Regions from separate parts of the Streptomyces sp. NPDC030838 genome, predicted to be linked through region 1. Evidence: riboswitches for the same ligand, from Rfam matches in the RefSeq annotation. Region 1 holds a riboswitch; each other region holds the start of a gene.

Region 1 (7,483 bases):
CCGGCAGCCACCAGGCGTCCGGGTATTCGTCCTCCAGGACCAGCAGCGGCCCACGGGCGGCCGGCAGCCCGGCCGGCAGGTCGGGGGCGCGCTCGCGCAGGTGGGCGCGGGCCTGGCCGCGCCGGCGGCGGGCCTCGACCAGTTCGCGGGCGAGCATCGCGGTGGTCCAGGCGGCGCCGCAGGCCAGCAGCAGGGTGAGCGCGGCGGCCCAGGGCGGCGCGGCGGACAGGTCGTACGCGGCGGTGACGGCCGGCGGGGCCGGGGCGAAGACATGGTCGCGGACGGTCTGGAAGACCGCCGCCGCGCCGAGCGTCAGCGCGGTCAGACAGCACAGCAGGACGGTGGCGACCAGGCACTGCCACACCCACAGCGCCACCACCGGCTCCCGTTCGGGCCAGGCGGCGCGGGTCAGCGCACGGGGGACCGGCACGGCGGCCGTCAGGCCGAGGACGCTCAGCAGGAGCAGGCAGACGGTCATGCCAAGGGCTCCGGATCCTGGAGTCGAGAGGGCGGCTTCGGGTCGTGCGGTGCGGGCGAGGGGCGCGCGCCGTCCGCATCCCGCACCCGGCATCGCGCACTCCGCCCGCCGCCAGTATGACGGCGGGCGGGGCCCGCAGTCAGCGCCGGAACCGACGCGTTACCGGAAGACACCCCTCCAGGGCCCAACCACCGTGCCCGGCACGGCGGTTCACGCGGGCACGATCGTCCCCGTCACCTCGCCGAGACCCACCCGGGCGCCGCCCGGACCCGGGGCCCAGGCCGTCAGGGTCACCGTGTCGCCGTCCTCCAGGAAGGTGCGCTTGCCGTCGGGCAGTTCGAGCGGGTCGCGGCCGTTCCAGGTCAGTTCCAGCAGGGAGCCGCGCTGGGCGGGCTCGGGGCCGCTGACCGTACCGGAGCCGTAGAGGTCGCCGGTGCGCAGGGAGGCGCCGTTCACGGTCATGTGGGCGAGCTGCTGGGCCGCGGTCCAGTACATGGTGGAGAAGGGCGGCTCGGAGACGACGTGGCCGTTGACGGCGACGGAGATGCGCAGGTCGTAGCCGCCGGGCTCCTCGTCGGCGTCGTCGAGGTAGGGAAGCAGCTCGTGGGTGCGCTCCGGGGGCGCCACCCGGGCGTCCTCCAGCGCGTCCAGCGGGGTGATCCACGCCGAGACGGAGGTGGCGAAGGACTTGCCGAGGAACGGCCCGAGGGGCACGTACTCCCAGGCCTGGATGTCCCGCGCCGACCAGTCGTTGAGCAGGCACAGCCCGAAGACGTGTTCCCGGAAGTCGCGCAGCGGCACCGGGCTGCCCATCGGTGACGGCGTCCCGACCACGAAGCCGACCTCGGCCTCGATGTCCAGCCGGACGGACGGGCCGAACACCGGCGCCGGGTCGCCGGCCGCCTTGCGCTGGCCCGCCGGGCGGACGACGTCGGTGCCGGAGACCACGACCGTGCCGGCGCGGCCGTGGTAGCCGATCGGCAGGTGCTTCCAGTTCGGGGTGAGGGAGTCGGGGGCGTCCGGGCGGAACATCCGGCCGACGTTGCGGGCGTGGTTCTCCGAGGCGTAGAAGTCGACGTAGTCGGCGACCTCGAAGGGCAGATGGAGGGTCACCGACGACAGGGGGTGCATCAGCGGGGCGACGGTCTCGCGGTGGGACGGCACGGTCACCCACGCGGTGAGCGCGCGCCGTACGTCCGACCAGGCGGTGCGGCCGGCCGCGAGCAGCGGGCCCAGCGTCGGCCGGTCGAGCAGCGAGGCGTACGGGGAACCGAGCGCCAGGGCGGCCGCGCCGGCGTCGAGCACATGGTCGCCGAGCCGGACGCCGACGGTCCGCCGGTCGGAACCGGCGGGGGAGAACACGCCGTACGGAAGGTTGTGCGGACCGAAGGGGTCGCCCTCGGGGACATCGAAGGGGGGCATGGGGTGCTGCCTCACTTTCGTACGCGCGGTCCATGCGGTCGCGCCACACGTTACGGCGGTGATCCCCGGTTTGGGAGTGCCGGCAGATCCGCGTCCCGGTCGCTCGGCACCGCGACCCGGGAGCCCGCGGGCACCACGTGGGGGTGAAAACCGGACGGCGGAAAGGAAGTTGAGGATGAGCGGGGTGGGCGCGGTGTCCGTATTCTCTGATCATGGCCGCACCCACCGCATATGCCGCGCGCACCGCGTACTCCCTCATCGCCACCGACCTCGACGGCACCTTGCTGCGCGGCGACGACACGGTCTCCGACCGGTCGCGCGCCGCGCTCGCTCGGGTGGCGGCGGCCGGCGCCCGGCACCTGGTGGTGACCGGACGGCCGGCACCACGGGTGCGCCCGCTGCTGGAGGATCTGGGCGGCACGGGCCTGGCGGTGTGCGGGCAGGGAGCGCAGCTGTACGACGTCGGCGCCGACCGGCTGCTGTGGTCGGTGACCCTGGACCGGGAGCTGGCGGAGCACGCGCTCGGCAAGATCGAGGCCGAGGTGGGGCAGGTGTACGCGGCGGTCGACCAGGACGGGGTCGACGGGCTGACCCTGATCGAGCCGGGCTACCGGATGCCGCACCCCACCCTGCCCGCGGTGCGGGTCGGGCGGCGCGACGACCTGTGGGGCGAGCCCATCAGCAAGGTGCTGCTGCGCCATCCCACGCTGTCCGACGACGAGTTGGCGGCGGTGGCCCGTTCGGTGGTCGGCTCGCTCGCGACCGTCACCATGTCGGGGCCGGGCACGGTCGAGCTGCAGCCGTGCGGCATCACCAAGGCGACCGGGCTGGCGCTGGCCGCCGAGCATCTGGGGCTGCGCCCGGAGGGGACCCTCGCCTTCGGGGACATGCCCAACGACATCCCCATGTTCGACTGGGCCGGATACGGCGTGGCCATGGCCAACGCTCATCCCGAACTCAAGGCGGTGGCCGACGAGATCACCCTGTCGAACGAGGACGACGGCATCGCCGCCGTCCTCGAACGACTTTTTGGTGAAACGGTGAGCGCGGCTCAGGCAGGGAGCCGCGCTCGGATGGAGCCCGTGGCTCAGTACGCGCCGAAGACGTTGTCGATGGAGCCGTAGCGGTCGGCCGCGTAGTTGCAGGCCGCCACGATGTTCGCGACCGGGTCGTACGGGTCGTACTTGGTGCCGGGCACGTGGTACGCGGCGAAGGTCGGGTCGATGACCTGGAGCAGGCCCTTGGACGGGGTGCCCTTGGCGGCGTTGGAGTCCCAGAGGTTGATGGCCAGCGGGTTGCCGGAGGACTCGCGCATCACGTTGCGGTGGATGCCGTCGTAGGTGCCGGGGATGCCGTGCTGGGCCATGATCGACAGGGACTGGCGGATCCAGCCGTCGAGGTTGTTGGGGTACACCGTGGCGGCGGTCGTCGCGGTCGGGGTGGCCGCCGAGGCGGTGGTCGCGCCGAGCAGCGGCAGCGCGAGCACGGCGGCACCGGTGCCGGCGACGGCGAGCGTGCGGGCGAGCCGGGCGCGGCGGCGGCCCTTGGCCGACTGGTTGTTTGCGGGCAGACCCTTTGCAGGCATGGCGAATGTCCTCTCCGTCGCCTGCGAGGTGAGCTGTCGGGTTCGGGCGGGGAGGTGCCCGGCCGCGCGCCACAGCGCACGGCTTCACCCCAAGCCGTCCCGGGGCTATGCCCGGACCGGCGACTTACCTGGGTCCCCCGCTCCTGCCATACGAATGAGTTCGAGGTTCGGTGGTGCGGGCGGTGGCAGGATTCGGCGTCCGCCCGACGGACCGGGAAGTTATGCGAGAGGCGGTGTCCGGAACAAGTAGCGGATTCACATATCGCGCCCGTTGACCATGATCAGGGCGTATGGGGTACTTGATCCTTTGCGACCGCCAAGGGTCAACTGGCAAGAGAACATGGGGATGTCGCCGAAGGTGGCGGGAAGTCTGTGGGTGCGCGGTCGTGAGTCAACTCACGTGCGAGCGCAAGAGCGGCAAATCGGGCAATAGTCCCAAGGTGTGCTCAACTGCCCGTCAGCCCGCGGTGCGTGGAATCCGCCTCTCCCAGGTCCGGTGGAAGACCACCTCTTCGCCCGCCGTGCACATCACCTCGTTGACGGACAGAAAGTGCTCCGCGTCACAGCCGATCTCCGAGCGGGTCCGCACGGTCGTGTCCCAGGCCAGCTCCGGCCGGTGCAGCCGGATCGACCAGTCCGAGCGGGTGCGCGCGGAGAGCGGGTCGTCCTCGTGGATGGTGTACGTCTCCAGCGCGTCCTCGGTGAACTCCAGCCCGTCGGGGTACATACGGGTGCCGCCGCAGCGCGGGTCGACCTCCAGGCGCCACTCGCCCGTGGCCACGTCCCGCACCACCAGCCGCTCGGGGCGGGGCTCGTCCAGCGTGACGGGGATGCCGACGCCCAGCGGCGGGGCCTGCTCGGGCTCCTCGAAGGTGATCGTCCGCTCGGCCTCACGCGCGCGGACCGGCAGTTCGAGCGTGCTGCCCGCCGGGTCCAGGGTGAACCCGGCCGCCGACTCGGGCTGGGGCCAGATCCACGGCCAGTACGCCGAGGAGACGGCGAGCCGGATGCGATGGCCGGGTGGGAAGGCGTGGCCGATGCCGCTCAGCTCGAACGTCACGTCCTCCGTCGCCCCCGGCTCCCACGGGACCGCCCGGTCCCGCCCCCGGCGCGCCGACAGGTTCAGCGCACCCCGGGTGATCAGGGTGGAGGCGCCGTCCGGCGCCACGTCGCACAGCCGGGCGATCACCTGGCCGCGCGGCACCTCACAGGTCAGCCGCAGCCGCACCCGCGGCCGGCCCAGCACCCAGGTCTCCTCCGGCACCGGGAAGTCGAAGCAGGCCGACCGCGCGTCCTCCGCCCGCTGGTCGGGCGGCAGGTCGGCGTCGCCGCCGAAGGGGCGGAAGCGGCCGGCGTCGAGGCCGGTGTGCATGGGGGACCGGACGAGGACGGGTGCGCCCTGGAGGGCGTACGTGAGCGGCGTCACGTTCGGCGACGGCCAGGCGGGCTCGCCGACCCAGCGGCCCGGCAGCGTGGCGTACGTGGTGGCCGGGCGGTGCGTGTCGGTGACGTAGGCGCGCAGCAGGGGCTCCCTCAGGACGCCGGTGTCGGTGTCCTTCAGCCAGTGGTCCCACCAGCGCAGGGTCTCCTGGAGGAAGCCGATGGCCGGGCCGGGCGGCAGACCGCGGTCGGGGTACTGGTGGGACCAGGGGCCGATCAGGCCGCGCACGCGGTCGGCGGGCAGGTGTTCGACCAGACGGAGCACGGTGTCGCGATACGGGTCGTGCCAGCCGCCCACCGCGAGCACGGCGGCCCGGATCGCGCCGTAGTCCTCGCGGACGCCGCCGCGCCGCCAGTACTCGTCCCGCTGCTGGTGGTCCAGCCAGGTGTGCAGAAAGGGTTCGACCTCCTCCAGGCGCCGCAGCCACAGCTCCCGCCAGGCCTCGCCGGCGTACCGCGGGTCCGGCGGGCGGGTGACGAAGCCGAGCAGCGTCGCCGCCCAGGCGTGCATGTCCACCGCGAGGACGGAACCTCCCAGGTAGTGCACGTCGTTGTCGTATCGGTCGTCCGTGGCGCACACCGTGACGACCGCCTTGAGCGGCTCGGGCGCGAGGGCCGCGATCCGGAGGGAGGTGAGGCCGCCCCAGGAGATGCCGAACATGCCGACCCTGCCGTCACACCAGGGCCGGTCCGCCAGCCAGTGCACCACCTCGACCCCGTCGGCCAGCTCCCGCTCCGAGTGCGCGTCCGTGGGCAGCCCCTCGCTGTTGCCGTGCCCGCGGATGTCGACCCGGACGGAGGCATAGCCGTGGCCCGCGTACCAGGGGTGGCGCTGGGCGTCGCGGGGCGCGGTCCAGTCGGTCAGGCGGTACGGCAGGTATTCGAGGAGCGCCGGTACGGGCTCGTCGGTCAGCGGGCGCCACACGCGTGCGTACAGGAGGGTGCCGTCCGACAGCGGGATGCGGAGGTCCTCGTGAGTCGTCTCGTAGGGGAAGGACGTACGGATGTGCATGCTCATCGGGGAGACCTCGGGGGCCGGGGGCCGGGGTGGCTGAGGCGAAGTCGATAGATATCCCTTCTTATCGGCTGATCAAAAACATACCGGGCGTGATCCGATACCGCCCGTGCTGTAACCGTGGGCGGCATCGGTGATCGAAACGTGACCGGATACGCTGACTTGAGTGAGGGCAGCGACGTATCGACAAACCGCGTAATCGCCAGTAGACACCAGCAGACAGGAGACCCCTCGTGACCGTCGTCGGGCCGTTCGGGCTGAGCGTGCGGGACCAGGCTCTGGAAGCCGATGTCCAGGCCGGATTGGCGGCTGTCGAGGAAGGGTTGCTCGAAGCCACCAAGAGCGAGGTCCCGTTCATCACGGAGGCCGCGCAGCATCTGGTGCGGGCCGGCGGGAAGCGGTTCCGGCCGCTGCTCGTGATGCTCGCCGCGCAGTTCGGCGACCCCTACGCGCCGGGCGTGGTGCCCTCCGCCGTCGTCGTCGAGCTGACCCACCTGGCGACGCTGTACCACGACGACGTGATGGACGAGGCCGCCGTCCGGCGCGGTGTGCCCAGCGCCAACACCCGCTGGGGCAACTCCGTCGCGGTCCTCACCGGCGACTTCCTCTTCGCCCGGGCCTCGCACATCCTCGCCGACCTGGGCCCGGAGGCGGTCCGCGTCCAGGCGGAGGCGTTCGAGCGGCTGGTCACCGGGCAGATCCTGGAGACCGCGGGCCCCCAGGACGGCCGCGACCCGGTCGACCACTACCTGGACGTGCTCGGCGGCAAGACCGGCTCGCTGGTGGCCGTGTCCTGCCGGTTCGGGGCCATGATGTCCGGCGCCGACGAGTCCGTCGTGAGCGTCCTCACGCAGTACGGCGAGCGGCTCGGCGTCGCCTTCCAGCTCGCCGACGACGTGCTGGACATCGCCTCGGACTCGCACGAGTCCGGCAAGACGCCGGGCACCGACCTGCGCGAGGGCATCGCCACGCTTCCCGTGCTGCGGCTGCGCGAGCAGGCCGCGCGCAGCGGGCTCGCCGAGGACATCGCCCTGTGCGAGCTGCTGGAGTCCGACCTCAGCGACGACGCCCGGCACGCCCGGGCGCTGGCGGCCCTGCGGGTGCACCCCGCGCTGGAGCAGGCGCGGCGGGACACCGTGCGGTACGCCGAGGAGGCGCGGGCCGCGCTGGCCCCGCTGCCCGAGTGCGACGCCAAGCGAGCGCTGCAGGAGCTGTGCGACGCGGTGGTCCACCGCGCCGGCTGAGTCCCCCGAACGCCGCCCTCTCCCGAGTGAGTTGGGTCGTCCATCCCCTACGGGTCGGGGGACATCCCGGCCCGCCGTGTCATACCGCAGCAGTACGCGGAGTTGATTCCGCGGGCTGACGAAAGCCGTGCCCGCTTTTGGTCAGATGGGAAGCACGGAAAAACATCCACTCCTCACCCGTTCGGGTGAGAATGGGCGGCGACGACGGAGGTAGGGCACACATGGCACCGTACGAATCCGACGACAGCACGACCGCACGGCGGCGCAAGGCCGTCCGGTACGTCGTTCCGGTCGCGGTG
Region 2 (7,483 bases), on a different contig from region 1:
CCGCGGGCCGTGGCCGGCACCGCCGAGATGATCACGTCGTGCTTGGCGCGCTTGCCGTCGGCGTCCTCCGCGAACGGCTCGGCGTTCGCCGTACGGGCCAGCAGACCCGTCGAGGAGAGCAGCACCCGGCACGGGTCGTCCGCCACCTGGAGCGGCACGGCGGCGGACGGGGTGGCCGCGGACTCCAGCAGGACCGTCCGCCGGGGGGTGCCGAACTTCTTGGCGACCGCGGCCAGTTCGGAGGAGACCAGCTTGCGCAGCTCCGCGTCCGACTCCAGGATCCGGGTCAGCTCCTCGATCTCGGCGTTGAGCCGGTCCTTCTCCGCCTCCAGCTCGATCCGGTCGTACTTGGTGAGCCGGCGCAGCGGCGTGTCGAGGATGTACTGGGTCTGCGTCTCGCTCAGCGAGAAGCGCTCCATCAGGCGCTCCTTGGCCTGCGCGGAGTTCTCGCTGGAGCGGATCAGCCGGATGACCTCGTCGATGTCCACCAGGGCCGTCAGCAGGCCCTCGACCAGGTGCAGGCGGTCGCGTCGCTTGCCGCGGCGGTACTCGGAGCGGCGGCGGACGACCTCGAAGCGGTGGTCGAGGTAGACCTCCAGCAGCTCCTTCAGGCCCAGCGTCAGCGGCTGGCCGTCCACCAGCGCGACGTTGTTGATGCCGAAGGACTCCTCCATCGGCGTCAGCTTGTACAGCTGCTCCAGGACCGCCTCCGGCACGAAGCCGTTCTTGATCTCGATGACCAGACGCAGCCCGTGCTCACGGTCGGTGAGGTCCTTGACGTCGGCGATGCCCTGGAGCTTCTTCGAGCCCACCAGGTCCTTGATCTTCGCGATCACCTTCTCCGGGCCGACCGTGAAGGGCAGCTCGGTGACGACCAGGCCCTTGCGGCGGGCCGTGACGTTGTCCACGGAGACCGTCGCGCGCATCTTGAAGGTGCCGCGGCCCGTCTCGTACGCGTCGCGGATCCCGGACAGGCCGACGATCCGGCCGCCGGTGGGCAGGTCGGGGCCGGGGACGTGCCGCATCAGGGCGTCGAGATCGGCGTTCGGGTGCCGGATCAGGTGGCGGGCCGCGGCGATGACCTCGCTCAGGTTGTGCGGCGGCATGTTCGTGGCCATGCCGACCGCGATGCCGGAGGCGCCGTTGACCAGCAGGTTCGGGAAGGCGGCGGGCAGGGCGACCGGCTCCTGCTCCTGACCGTCGTAGTTCGGCGTGAAGTCGACCGTGTCCTCGTCGATGGACTCGGTCATCAGACCCGTGGCCGCGGCCATCCGGCACTCGGTGTAACGCATGGCCGCCGGCGGGTCGTCGTTGCCGAGCGAGCCGAAGTTGCCGTGGCCGTCCACCAGCGGCACCCGCATCGAGAACGGCTGGGCCATGCGCACCAGGGCGTCGTAGATCGACGCGTCGCCGTGCGGGTGCAGCTTGCCCATGACCTCGCCGACCACGCGGGCGCACTTCACATAGCCGCGCTCCGGGCGCAGGCCCATCTCGTTCATCTGGTAGACGATGCGGCGGTGCACCGGCTTCAGGCCGTCGCGGGCGTCCGGCAGGGCGCGGGAGTAGATGACCGAGTACGCGTACTCGAGGAAGGAGCCCTGCATCTCGTCGACGACGTCGATGTCGAGGATCTTCTCCTCGTACGAGTCGTCGGGCGGCGGGGTCTTCGTGCTGCGGCGGGCCATCGCTGCCTGGCTCCTTGCTGAAGCGTGAAACGGATCTGACGCGGACCATTGTGGACCGCGGCACTGACAACGCGGAGCGGGACCCGGCGTCACCGCCCGGCCTCCGCCGACGGGACCCGGCGTCGCCCGCCCGGCCCCTCGCTGACCCGCAGGCTACGCCCTCGCGGCGAGTAACCCCTTTCTCGCTCTCGGCGTACGGCGTCCGGGAACTTCGCGGACCGTCCGCACGCTTGCATACAGTGGCAGGACCGGCAGGAACCAAGCGGTCTCAGCCACCGCATCCGCGATCGAAGGGACGTACATGCCCATGGGTCACACGGCCACAGCCGAGGCAGGCTCCGGCGGCCTGACAGCGACCGAGCACCGCCTGGCCAACGGCCTGCGCGTGGTGCTCTCCGAGGACCACCTGACCCCGGTCGCGGCGGTGTGCCTCTGGTACGACGTCGGCTCGCGCCACGAGGTCAAGGGGCGCACCGGTCTGGCTCACCTTTTCGAGCACTTGATGTTCCAGGGCTCCGCCCAGGTGAAGGGCAACGGCCACTTCGAGCTGGTGCAGGGCGCCGGCGGCTCGCTCAACGGCACCACCAGCTTCGAGCGCACCAACTACTTCGAGACCATGCCCGCCCACCAGCTGGAGCTCGCCCTCTGGCTGGAGGCCGACCGCATGGGCTCGCTGCTGGCCGCCCTGGACGACGAGTCCATGGAGAACCAGCGCGACGTCGTCAAGAACGAGCGCCGCCAGCGCTACGACAACGTTCCCTACGGCACCGCTTTCGAGAAGCTGACCGCCCTCGCCTACCCGGAGGGCCACCCGTACCACCACACGCCGATCGGCTCGATGGCCGACCTGGACGCGGCGACCCTGGAGGACGCGCGCGCGTTCTTCCGCACCTACTACGCGCCGAACAACGCGGTGCTCTCGGTCGTCGGCGACATCGACCCCGCCCAGACCCTCGCGTGGATCGAGAAGTACTTCGGCTCCATCCCCTCCCACGACGGAAAGCCCGCCCCGCGCGACGGCTCGCTGCCCGACATCATCGGCGAGCAGCTGCGCGAGGTCGTCGAGGAGGAGGTCCCGGCGCGCGCCCTGATGGCCGCCTACCGGCTCCCGCACGACGGCACGCGCGCGTGTGACGCCGCCGACCTGGCGCTGACCATCCTCGGCGGCGGCGAGTCCTCCCGCCTGTACAACCGGCTGGTCCGCCGGGACCGTACGGCCGTCGCGGCCGGCTTCGGCCTGCTCCGGCTGGCCGGGGCGCCGTCCCTCGGCTGGCTGGACGTGAAGACCTCCGGCGACGTCGAGGTGCCGGTCATCGAGACCGCCATCGACGAGGAGCTGGCCCGGTTCGCCGAGGAGGGCCCCACCGCCGAGGAGATGGAGCGCGCCCAGGCCCAGCTGGAGCGCGAGTGGCTGGACCGGCTCGGCACGGTCGCCGGCCGCGCCGACGAACTGTGCCGGTACGCCGTGCTGTTCGGCGACCCCCAGCTCGCCCTCACCGCCGTCAAGCGGGTGCTGGAGGTGACGCCCCAGGAGGTCCAGGAGATCGCCAAGGCCCGCCTGCGGCCCGACAACCGCGCGGTGCTCGTCTACGAGCCGCTCACCCCCGAGCAGCCCGAGGACGTCGAGGGCACCGAGGACCCGGAAGCCGCGGCGACCGTGGAAGCCGCCGACGACAACGAGGAGGCGGCCAAGTGACCGAGCTGACCACCATGGAGTTCCACCCCCAGCCGCAGCCGGGCGAGGCCAGGCCGTGGGCGTTCCCGGCCCCCACACGCGGGACCCTCGACAACGGCCTGACGGTGCTGCGCTGCCACCGTCCGGGCCAGCAGGTCGTCGCCGTCGAGGTGCTCCTGGACGCGCCGCTGGACGCGGAGCCCGCCGGCCTGGACGGCGTCGCCACGATCATGGCCCGCGCCTTCTCCGAGGGCACCGACAAGCACTCCGCCGAGGAGTTCGCCGCCGAGCTGGAGCGCTGCGGCGCCACCCTCGACGCGCACGCCGACCACCCCGGCGTACGGCTCAGCCTGGAGGTTCCCGCCTCCCGGCTGGAAAAGGGCCTCGGGCTGATCGCCGACGCGCTGCGGGCACCCGCGTTCGCCGACAGCGAGGTCGAGCGGCTCGTGCGCAACCGCCTGGACGAGATTCCGCACGAGCTGGCCAACCCCGCCCGGCGGGCCGCCAAGGAGCTGTCGAAGGAGCTGTTCCCGGCGACCTCGCGCATGTCGCGCCCGCGCCAGGGCACCGAGGACACGGTCGCCAAGATCGACTCGGCGGCCGTGCGCGCCTTCTACGAGCGGCACGTCCGCCCGGCCACGGCCACCGCCGTGGTGGTCGGCGACCTCACGGGCATCGACCTGGACGCCCTGCTCGGCGACACCCTCGGCTCCTGGACCGGCTCCGCCGCCCAGCCCCGGCCGGTGCCGCCGGTGACCGCCGACGACACCGGGCGCGTGGTCATCGTCGACCGCCCCGGCGCGGTCCAGACGCAGCTGCTCATCGGCCGCGTCGGCGCCGACCGGCACGACCGCGTGTGGCCCGCCCAGGTGCTCGGCACCTACTGCCTCGGCGGCACCCTCACCTCCCGCCTGGACCGCGTCCTGCGCGAGGAGAAGGGCTACACCTACGGCGTGCGGGCGTTCGGCCAGGTCCTGCGGTCCGCCCCGGACGGCACGGGCGCCTCGATGCTCGCCATCAGCGGCTCCGTGGACACCCCGAACACCGGTCCCGCCCTGAAGGACCTGTGGACGGTGCTGCGCACGCTCGCCGCGGAGGGCCTGACCGACGCCGAGCGGGACGTCGCCGTGCAGAACCTGGTCGGCGTGGCGCCGCTCAAGTACGAGACGGCGGCGGCCGTGGCGAGCACCCTGGCCGACCAGGTCGAGCAGCACCTGCCCGACGACTACCAGGCGACGCTGTACCGGCAGCTGGCCGCGACCGGCACGGTCGAGGCCACCGCCGCGGTGGTCAACGCCTTCCCAGTGGACCGTCTGGTGACCGTCCTCGTCGGTGACGCGGCGCAGATCAAGGAGCCCGTGGAGGCCCTCGGCATCGGCGAAGTCACCGTCGTGGCCGCCGAGTAGACGGCCGAGAGACAGCCGTACGGGCACACCCGCGCGGAGGGGCCCTGGTGACCGATGCGTCACCAGGGCCCCTTCATGTCCGAATTGAGGGAGAGGTTGCCTGTCTGCCCTGTGGGATGCGCTACAAAAGCCCGCGTTGGTTTGGGCTTTGAAAGCCGGCCCCCTTAGCGTCATCCGGGCTGTCCGTCAGGCAGTGCGCCGCACCCGCGGCACCGGACAGTCATCGCCGAGTCCCCGTACGGCGCGAGCCAGGGGAGCCGGGGACCCAACCACGTAGTCCCTGGGGTGAATCGGACGCCCGCGCGTCACGCGAGGGGGTCCGTAGGAGACCTTCCTGCTCCGAACCCGTCAGCTAACCCGGTAGGCGAGAAGGAAGGAAAGGACCAGCCACTCCATGGCGTTCACCCGCGCCACCGGGAAGCACCGTCGTCCCAGCCGGATGCACCGCTCCACCGCCCGCGCGGCGGGCGTCGCGGCGCTCACCACCACCGGCGTCATCGGCACCCTGGCGGGCCCGGCGCTCGCCGCCGACACCTCCGCCGAGCAGACCGGCCTGCTGCCGGTCCTCAGCATCGGCGACGAGGTCGCCGACCAGATCGACGCGCAGGCCGCCGCGCAGCAGCAGGCCGCCGAGCACGCCGCCGCCGTCAAGAAGGCCGAGGCGGCCGCGAAGAAGCGCGCCGAGGAGGAGGCCCGCAAGGCCCGCGCGGAGGAGGAGCGGGCCGCCCGCGAGGCCGAGCGCAAGCGCCTCAACACCTTCGTGTCGCCGATCAGCGGCTCCTACGTCTCCACCGGCTACCAGGCAGGCAGCGCCCTGTGGTCCTCCGGCAGCCACACCGGTGTCGACTTCCACGCCGCGAGCGGCACCTCGGTCCAGGCGGTCGGCTCCGGCACGGTCGTCGAGGCCGGCTGGGGCGGGGCGTACGGCAACCAGGTGGTCATCCGGATGCACGACGGCACGTACACCCAGTACGGCCACCTGTCCTCCATCGGCGTCTCCGTGGGCCAGACGGTCACCCCGGGCCAGCAGATCGGCCTGTCCGGCGCCACCGGCAACGTCACCGGCCCGCACCTGCACTTCGAGGCCCGTACGACCCAGGAGTACGGCTCGGACATCGACCCGGTCGCGTACCTGCGCGCGCACGGCGTGAACATCTGACGCAGCCGCAGCACTTCCCGAAGCCCCGGCCCCGAGCCGGGGCTTTCGGCGTTTCGGCCGCCCCGTTGTCCAAAAAATATCCATGGATTCCGGCCCGCCATCGGAAATTCCGGCTCATTGCAATAGAGTCGCTGAACACACGTCCATCGTCGACGTTTCACGGGGATTAAGGCGGAGGTCGGTCATGCGTATTCCGGCGCATTCGGTGTGCACGGCGATCCGGGACGACATCGTCGCGGGTGTCTACGAGCGCGGCAGCCGGCTCACCGAGGAACTGCTCGCCCGCCGCTACGGCGTCTCGCGCGTCCCCGTGCGGGAGGCCCTGCGCACCCTGGAGGCGGAGGGCTTCGTCGTGACCCGGCGGCACGCGGGCGCGTGCGTCGCGGAACCGACCGAACAGGAGGCCTCCGACCTGCTGGAGATGCGTCTGCTGCTGGAGCCGCTGGGCGCCTCCCGCGCGGCGCAGCGCCGCACCGAAGCGCATCTGAAGGTGCTGCGCGGCCTGGTCCGGCTGGGCCAGGAACGCGCCCGCCGGGGCCACAGCGACGACCTGCGCTCCCTGGGCGGCTGGTTCCACGAGACGCTGGCCCAGGCCTCCGGCAGCACCGCGCTCACCTCGATGCTGACCCAGCTGCGGCACAAGATCGCCTGGATGTACGCGGTGGAGGCGCCGGCCAGCCCCGTGGAGTCCTGGGCGGAGCACGGGGCGATCGTGGACGCCGTGGCGCGCGGGGACAGCGAACGCGCGCGGGCGATCACCACCCTGCACACCGAGCGGTCGACCGCCGCGCACCGGCTGCGGTTCGGCTCCGGCGGGGAACGCCCGGAGCGTGTGAGGAACTCGCAACATCCCGTAAACATGTCAAGCCTGCGGCATTAACACGGGCGCCGTATACAAAGAACGGATATTCGGTGGCGAGGAATTTCCGCTGCCGTTTTTCGGCGCGCCGGTGATTTCCGTCCGCGCGGCCTGCGCCTGCCCGGAAATGCATCCGCGGATACGGCCGAGGAAAAGCGAAACCGCGCCGCCCGGAAAGGGCGACGCGGTTGTGGCGTGACTGCCGCGCGAGCGTCAGACGGTCTCGGGGAGCTCCTCGAGGCCCTCGGAGACCAGCTTGGCCAGGCGGTCGAGCGCGACCTCGGCGCCCTCGGCGTCGGAGGCGAGCACGATCTCCTCGCCGCCCTGGGCGCCCAGGCCGAGAACGGCCAGCATGGAGGCCGCGTTGACGGGGTTGCCGCCGGCCTTGGCGATCGTCACCGGGACGCCTGCGGCCGTGGCGGCTCGGACGAAGATGGAGGCGGGGCGGGCGTGAAGGCCCTCGGCCCAGCCGACGTTGACGCGGCGCTCAGCCATGTGTTGCTGCCCTTCAGGTGTTCAGGTTGTCTAGACCAGTTTCCCATATCGTGAAGCATGCCTGGAGGTGACATGTGTCCCCTCCGCCGGGTGTCACCGGACCGCGGCCTCGGTCCGGCCCTCCGTCCTCACAGACTGCCCCGCGCCCTTGTCGGACGCGAGCCGTACTCTGGGGCCCATGCAGACCTCGTCGGACCGGCACGA
Region 3 (7,483 bases), 210 kb from region 1:
ACCCGGGCGCTGCCGCCCTTTCCTTCACTGCCCCTCCCCCTGCCCTCACTGCCCCTCCCCCTGCTCTGCCGACGTCTGCTCCCGGGCGGCCTGGCCGGGCTCTCCGTGGCCCTGCTGAAGGCGACCGCCCTCGAGGCCGTGATCCTCGCGGGCCACCTCCTGCTCTACCCGTCCGGCATCACCCAGGAGCGCCGGCTCCCCGCCCCGGCCGCACCGGACCCGGAGTCGGCGCCGCGGCTGCCGGCCCGGTCCCGGCCGCCGGTCGTCCTGCTGCACGGCTTCATCGACAACCGCTCCGTGTTCGTGCTGCTGCGCCGCACCCTGGCCCAGCACGGCGGACAACGGGTCGAATCGCTCAACTACTCGCCGCTGACCTGCGACGTCCGCACCGCCGCCGCGCTGCTGGGCCGGCACATCGAGGAGATCTGCGAACGCACGGGCAGCGAACGGGTCGACGTCGTCGGCCACAGCCTCGGCGGCCTGATCGCGCGTTACTACGTCCAACGGCTCGGCGGCGACCGGCGCGTGCGCACCCTGGTCACGCTCGGCACCCCGCACTCCGGCACCCGGGCCGTGCGGCTGGCCAACGCCCATCCGATCGTGCGGCAGATGCGTCCCGGCTCGGATGTGCTCGAGGAGCTGGCGGGGCCGGCGCCCGGCTGCCGTACGCACTTCGTGAGCTTCTGGAGCGACCTCGACCATGTGATGGACCCGCCGGAGGCCGCCCGCCTCGACCATCCCGACCTGTCCGCGCGGAACGTACGGGTGACGGGCATCGGGCATCTCGCCCTGCCCGTGCATCCGGCCGTCGCGTCCGGGATACGGCAGGCCCTCGACCTGGTGCATCGGACGGGGTCGGACGCCACCGCGCACACCGACGACGTGACCGTGGCGTGAGCACCGGGGCGGCCGGACGCCGACCGCCCCGGCCTCAACAGCCCGTCAGCACAACCGACGCACGGCCGACTCACCGGCGCCGGACAGCCGCCTGACATCGAACACTCTTCGAACACAAGGCCAAAGTCGTGCCCGCCCTCCCCCGAAACACGGCCGAATGCCCGTTTCCCCGGCGCACGAAACCTGCCGAAGATTGTCGTGCCCGCGTACCGCCGGGTACAGTCGCCGCACTGCTCTGGCAGCCCCTGTTGTCGAGGCGAAAGAGAAGTTGGTGAACGACCGTCACCCGTCGGGGAGCATGACCACCCCGGCTCCGGCTTCCGACGCCGCCTCGGGGCACTACGCGCCCTACGGCACCCAGGAAGCCCACTACGGCGACTTCACCACATACGGTGGCTACCAGGCCAACGGTTTTGACACCGGCGGCCATCCCATCGCCTCCGCCCCCACGACCTTCCAGGCGGACCCCCTCTTCGGCGACATGAACAGCGGCCACGACACGGGCGCGTACGACAGCGCCCAGTGGTCCACCGGCAGCCATCACACCCTGGACCAGGACCCGTACGCGGCCCAGCAGCACGCCGCCTATGACACCGGTGCCTACGACACCACCGCCTGGTCGGGCGACTACCAGCAGATCGCCGGCATTCCGCAGCAGTCCACGGCGCCCGACGCCAGCGGGCAGTGGGACGCGAGCGCCTGGCTCCAGCCCGAGCAGTCCGGCGGCCCGGCCGACCAGACCCAGCAGTGGGAATGGGGCACGCAGGCCTTCGACACCGGGGCGTACGACGCCACCCAGTGGAACACCGCCGGCGGCGACGCCGAGCAGCAGGCGACCGCCGCCTTCGAGCAAGTCGCGTACGAGGACTCCGCGGTCTACGCGGAAGCCGCGTCCTACGAGGAGCCCACGGGCTACGACGACCCGGCCGGCTACGAGGGCGGCAGCGCCTACGAAGAGCCTGGGCAAACCGTTCCGCCGGAGGACGGCCTGACCGGCAACGGCGAACTTCCCACCGTCACGGACCTCCTCGACGGCCAGGAGGAGACCACCCCGGCCCCCGTCTCGCGCGCGGCCTCGCGCAGCGGGTCCCGCTCCCGCCGCCGTAGCCCCGCCAAGCGTTCCGCGCTGCTGACCGTCGCCGTGCCCTCGGCGTGTGTGATGGGCGTGGCGGGCATCGCCGCCGCCTCCGTCGGCACCTTCTCCGCCGACGACTCCCAGGAGTCCTCGACGACCGCGGCCGACGCCCCGCCGGTGAAACCGTCCGCCGCCAACAACAAGCTGGACACCCAGCTGGAGAGCCTCACCGCCGAGGCGGACGACTTCGCCGACCGGGCCAGCCGCACCCAGGAGCGCATCGACCTCAAGGCGCAGCAGGAGGCCGAGCGCAAACGGGCCGCCGAGGAGGCCGCCCGCAAGGAGCGACTCCGCCCGAAGTTCGCCCTCCCGGTCGCCCAGCACGGGCTCAGCGCCTACTACGGCCAGTCCGGCATCAACTGGATGTCCCTGCACACCGGTATCGACTTCCCGGTCTCCTACGGCTCGACCGTGATGGCCGCCACCGACGGCACCGTCCGCACGGAGTGGAACAGCGCCTACGGCAACATGATGATCGTGACCGCGAAGGACGGCACGGAGACCTGGTACTGCCACCTCTCCAGCTACCGCGTGGCCTCCGGTACGACCGTCAAGGCCGGTGACCCGATCGCCTTCTCCGGTAACTCCGGCAACTCGACCGGCCCGCATCTGCACTTCGAGGTCCGCCCGGGCGGCGGCTCGGCCATAGACCCGCTGTCCTGGCTGCGCAGCCACGGGCTGGATCCGACGTAGCGCTTCTCACCACACTGCCTTCGAGCGAGCCCCCGGCCCCGTCCAGCGGGCGGGGGCTCCTCTCGTGCAGCGGCTACAGCTTCTCCACCGGCGCGTACCGCAGCAGCAGCCGCTTCGGCTTGGCGTCGCCGAAGTCGATCGTCGCCTCGGCGTTCGCGCCCGTGCCCTTGACCCCGACGACGGTGCCGAGCCCGAACTGGTCGTGCGTGACCCGGTCGCCGACGGCCAGGGAGGCGACCGGCTTCTCCGCGGTGCGGCGGGTGGCGAACCCGGAGGCGCCGGACGCCGAGGAGCGCGAGCGGGACGACGACAGCGAGGCCGCCACACCCGAGACCGGTCCCGCCGGAGCCGCGACGGCTCCGGTGCGCTTCCAGTCGACGTACGTCGGCGGGATCTCCTCCAGGAAGCGGGACGGCGGGTTGTACTGCGGCTGTCCCCAGGCGCTGCGCATCGAGGACCGGGTGAGATACAGCCGCTCCCGCGCGCGCGTGATGCCGACGTACGCCAGGCGGCGCTCCTCCTCCAGCTCCTTGGTCTGGCCGAGGGCGCGCATGTGCGGGAAGACGCCGTCCTCCATGCCGGTCAGGAACACGACCGGGAATTCCAGGCCCTTCGCGGTGTGCAGGGTCATCAGCGTGATGACGCCGTCGCCGTCCTCCTCGTCGGGGATCTGGTCGGAGTCGGCGACCAGCGCGACCTGCTCCAGGAAGTCGGCCAGCGTGCCCGCCTCGCCCTCGCCGCGCTCCTGTTCGAACTCCAGGGCGACGGCAGCGAGTTCCTGGAGGTTCTCGATCCGGGTCTCGTCCTGCGGGTCGGTCGAGGCCTGCAACTCGGCGAGATAGCCCGTGCGTTCGAGCACCGCCTCCAGGATCGTCGCCGGCCCGGCGCCGGACTCGACGATCGTGCGCAGCTCCTCCATCAGCGCGTTGAACCGCTTGACCGCGTTCGTGGACCGCGCGGCCATGCCGTACGCCTCGTCGACGCGCTTGAGTGCCTGCGGGAAGCTGATCTTCTCGCGCTGGGAGAGCGCGTCGATCATCGCCTCCGCGCGGTCGCCGATGCCCCGCTTGGGGACGTTGAGGATGCGGCGCAGCGGGACCGAGTCCTCGGGGTTGGCGAGCACGCGCAGGTAGGCGAGGACGTCCCGGACCTCCTTGCGCTCGTAGAAGCGGACGCCGCCGACGACCTTGTACGGCAGGCCGACGCGGATGAAGACCTCTTCGAAGACACGGGACTGGGCGTTGGTGCGGTAGAAGACGGCGACGTCGCCGGCCTTCGCCTCGCCCGCGTCCGTGAGGCGGTCTATCTCGTCGGCGACGAACTGGGCCTCGTCGTGCTCGGTGTCGGCGACATAGCCGGTGATCCGGGCGCCCTGGCCGGCGTTGGTCCACAGGTTCTTGGGGCGGCGGGACTCGTTGCGCTCGATGACCGCGTTGGCGGCGGAGAGGATCGTCTGGGTGGAGCGGTAGTTCTGCTCCAGCAGGATCGTCGTCGCGTCCGGGTAGTCCTCCTCGAACTGGAGGATGTTGCGGATCGTCGCGCCCCGGAAGGCGTAGATCGACTGGTCGGCGTCACCCACGACGCACAGTTCGGCGGGCGGGAGGTCGGCCTCGGGCGGCACGTCGACGGGGTGCTCGCCGGTGCCGACCAGCTCGCGGACCAGGGCGTACTGCGCGTGGTTGGTGTCCTGGTACTCGTCGACCAGGACGTGGCGGAAGCGGCGGCGGTAGTGCTCGGCCACGTCGGGGAAGGCGCGCAGCAGGTTGACCGTCGTCATGATCAGGTCGTCGAAGTCGAGGGCGTTCGCCTCGCGCAGCCGCGACTGGTAGAGCGCGTAGGCCTGGGCGAGGGTCTTCTCGAAGCCGTCGGAGGCCTGGGCGGCGAAGTCCTCCTCGTCGATCAGCTCGTTCTTCAGGTTGCTGATCTTGGCGCTGAAGGACTTGGGCGGGAAGCGCTTGGGGTCCAGGTCCAGATCGCGGCAGACCAGGGCCATCAGGCGCTTGGAGTCGGCGGCGTCGTAGATCGAGAACGACGAGGTGAAGCCGAGCTTCTTGCTCTCCCGGCGCAGGATGCGCACGCACGCGCTGTGGAAGGTCATCACCCACATCGCGTTCGCGCGCGGGCCCACCAGCTGCTCCACGCGCTCCTTCATCTCGCCCGCGGCCTTGTTGGTGAAGGTGATCGCGAGGATCTGCCCCGGGTGCACGCCCCGCTCGGCCAGCAGGTAGGCGATGCGGTGGGTGAGCACACGGGTCTTGCCGGAGCCGGCGCCGGCCACGATGAGCAGGGGGGAGCCGGAGTGGACGACGGCGGCGCGCTGGTTCTCGTTCAGCCCCTCCAGGAGCGCGGCCGAGTCCACCGCCGGGCGCGGGGCGCCGTCGCGGTAGTACTCGTCCCGGTCCGGGGGCAGGTCGAACTTCCCGCCGAACAGATCGTCCGGAATCGGCTCCGGTACGTGTTCGTCCTCGGGCGGCGGCGGGGGCTCCTCCGCATGGGCCCGCGGGGCCTGGAGGTCCGCCAGGAAGCTGTCGTCAAAGAGGCTGCTCATCGCTCTCCGAGTCTAGGGCGCCCCACTGACAACCGAGGGCCGCCCGGAGAACATCACAGCCGGCACCGGCGGCCACGCGCCGCTCAGGCTCGGCGACGGCGAGCTACACCTTTCGAAAGGTCACGAAAATGTATCGGGCATATCACCCACCAACCTTCACAGCAGCCACACGAGTTGGCTACCGTGCCGGGCAGGCCGAACGACCCCCACCGGCGAACGTCGCCGGGCCGCGCGGCCTCCGCCGAGTCCGGCGCCCCCACGGCGGCCGGAGCCGGGGACCCAACCGACTCTGGGGTGAATCGGCCCTCCTCTTGGGGGAGGGACCGTAGGGCAACCCTTCCGAACGACCCGCCCGAACCCGACAGCTAACCCGGTAGGCGGGCCGATGGAAGGAGTCGCCTCCCTTGGCGTCGCACCGCAAGTCGCGTCCCACCCCGCGCGTGGCCGGCATACGCAACCCCGCCCTCGCCACCGCCGCCCTCACCTCCGTGGCCCTGCTCTCGCAGACCGCCGACGCCGCCCCGTCGACCGACGACAAGCCGAGCCTGGAGGAGGTCGAGAAGAAGGTCGACGATCTCTACCGCCAGGCCGAGTCGGCGACCGAGAAGTACAACGCGGTCAAGGAGAGGACCGCGAAGCAGCGCAAGCGCGTCGACACCCTCCTGGACGACGTGGCCCGGCGCGCGCAGAAGCTCAACGAGGCACGCGAGGAGCTGGGGACCTACGCCGCGGCCCAGTACCGCACCGGCGGCGCCCTGTCCGACACCGCGACCTTCCTGCTCGCGGACTCGCCGCAGGACTACCTCGACCGGACGCAGCTGATGGACCGGCTGACCAGCCGGCAGAAGGACGCGGTCGACGACTACTTCGCCCAGCAGTCCGAGACGATGAAGAAGCGCCAGGAGGCCTCCGAGAGCCTTCGGACGCTCACCGAGTCGCAGACCGATCTGAAGACGGCCAAGGCGACCGTCCAGAAGAAGCTCGCCACCGCGCGGGAGCTGCTGTCGCAGCTGACCGCCGAGGAGAAGGCGCGGCTCGCGGCGATCGAGAAGCGCGAGCAGGAGGAGGCGGCGCGCAAGGCCGCGGAGCTGGCCCGGCAGCAGGCGGAGGAGCAGCGGCGGCAGGAGGAGGCCCGCCAGGAGGCCGCCCAGGAGGCCGCGCAGGAGGAGACCGGCGGCTCGTCGTCCTCCTCGGGCAGCACCGGCGAGACCTCCACCCCGGCCGACTCCACGTACGCCGCCAAGGCCGAGAAGGCGATCACCTTCGCCCGCGCCCAGATCGGCAAGCCGTACGTCTGGGGCGCCACCGGCCCCGGCTCCTACGACTGCTCCGGCCTCACCCAGGCCGCCTGGAAGGCCGCCGGCGTCACCCTCCCGCGCACCACCTACGACCAGGTGAACGCCGGAACCACGGTCTCCCTCGCCGCGGCCCAGCCCGGTGACCTGGTCTTCTTCTACGACGACGTCACCCACGTCGGCATCTACATCGGCAACGGGATGATGATCCACGCGCCGAAGCCCGGGGCGTACGTCCGCGAGGAGTCGATCTACTACGACGGCGAGTCGTCGATCCACAGCGTGGTGCGCCCGGCCTGAGGCGCGCGTAGGAGGGAGCGCGTTTGGCATGCGACGCGTGTAGACCCGGCGCGCGTGCAGGCGTGAGGCGCGTGGAGGGGGCGGGCGCGTGGAGGGCGGCGCGCGGAGGCGTGGGTGCGCCCGCGTGCTTTCGGGTGCGCCCGCGCGCGTGCCCCGCTCGCGCGGCGCGCATGGCTCCTTAGCATCGGCCCATGCCCGCCACCTCCCCCCTCCGCGCCTGGTGGGCGCAGCGTCCGCCGGCGGCCGGGGCCGCCGTGATGGCGACCGGCATCATCTCGATCGGCCTGCATCTGACCGGCTACGAGACGCTGTCCCTCATCCTGCTCGCGCTCGCCTGCGCCGCCTGGCTCGCGCTGGCGGCGGACTTCGGCGTACGGCTGCTGTGGCAGCGGCAGCGGTGGCTGTCCGCGGCGGGCACGCCCGCCTCGCTGACCGCCGTGGCGGCGACGACGGTGCTCGGCGCGCGCTTCTCCGCACTGGACTGGCAGCTCCCGGCCGCGGCGATGCTGGCGCTGGCCGCCCTGCTGTGGCCGGTGCTGCTCGTCCTGGTCGTGGAGCACTGGCACCGGCGTATGCCGGGGGCGGTCTTCCTGGCGTGCGTGGCGACGCAGGGGC

The links. A riboswitch is a leader RNA that binds a small molecule or an ion and turns the genes downstream of it on or off. The one in region 1 is predicted to bind cyclic di-AMP.
Region 2: it holds a riboswitch for cyclic di-AMP, as region 1 does, so the genes downstream of both, ACZ42A_RS27330 (M23 family metallopeptidase) here and ACZ42A_RS09890 (transglycosylase SLT domain-containing protein) in region 1, are expected to answer to the same signal.
Region 3: it holds a riboswitch for cyclic di-AMP, as region 1 does, so the genes downstream of both, ACZ42A_RS08875 (C40 family peptidase) here and ACZ42A_RS09890 (transglycosylase SLT domain-containing protein) in region 1, are expected to answer to the same signal.

Annotation. Positions count from the first base shown of each region.
Region 1 covers NZ_JBVIED010000002.1:606,394-613,876, reverse strand. Annotated here, with positions in the region: gene ACZ42A_RS09905 (M56 family metallopeptidase) at 1-478, opposite strand, end outside; gene fahA (fumarylacetoacetase) at 689-1,900, opposite strand; gene ACZ42A_RS09895 (HAD family hydrolase) at 2,113-3,024, shown strand; gene ACZ42A_RS09890 (transglycosylase SLT domain-containing protein) at 2,988-3,485, opposite strand; cyclic di-AMP (ydaO/yuaA leader) riboswitch at 3,489-3,668, opposite strand; gene ACZ42A_RS09885 (CocE/NonD family hydrolase) at 3,943-5,937, opposite strand; gene ACZ42A_RS09880 (polyprenyl synthetase family protein) at 6,174-7,184, shown strand; gene ACZ42A_RS09875 (LolA family protein) at 7,406-7,483, shown strand, end outside.
Region 2 covers NZ_JBVIED010000012.1:40,352-47,834, forward strand. Annotated here, with positions in the region: gene ACZ42A_RS27315 (DNA gyrase/topoisomerase IV subunit A) at 1-1,685, opposite strand, end outside; gene ACZ42A_RS27320 (M16 family metallopeptidase) at 1,987-3,381, shown strand; gene ACZ42A_RS27325 (M16 family metallopeptidase) at 3,378-4,766, shown strand; cyclic di-AMP (ydaO/yuaA leader) riboswitch at 4,981-5,147, shown strand; gene ACZ42A_RS27330 (M23 family metallopeptidase) at 5,161-5,925, shown strand; gene ACZ42A_RS27335 (GntR family transcriptional regulator) at 6,110-6,805, shown strand; gene ACZ42A_RS27340 (HPr family phosphocarrier protein) at 6,998-7,279, opposite strand; gene ACZ42A_RS27345 (bifunctional acetate--CoA ligase family protein/GNAT family N-acetyltransferase) at 7,458-7,483, shown strand, end outside.
Region 3 covers NZ_JBVIED010000002.1:396,030-403,512, forward strand. Annotated here, with positions in the region: gene ACZ42A_RS08860 (esterase/lipase family protein) at 28-897, shown strand; gene ACZ42A_RS08865 (M23 family metallopeptidase) at 1,196-2,725, shown strand; gene pcrA (DNA helicase PcrA) at 2,799-5,273, opposite strand; cyclic di-AMP (ydaO/yuaA leader) riboswitch at 5,503-5,669, shown strand; gene ACZ42A_RS08875 (C40 family peptidase) at 5,678-6,868, shown strand; gene ACZ42A_RS08880 (tellurite resistance/C4-dicarboxylate transporter family protein) at 7,060-7,483, shown strand, end outside.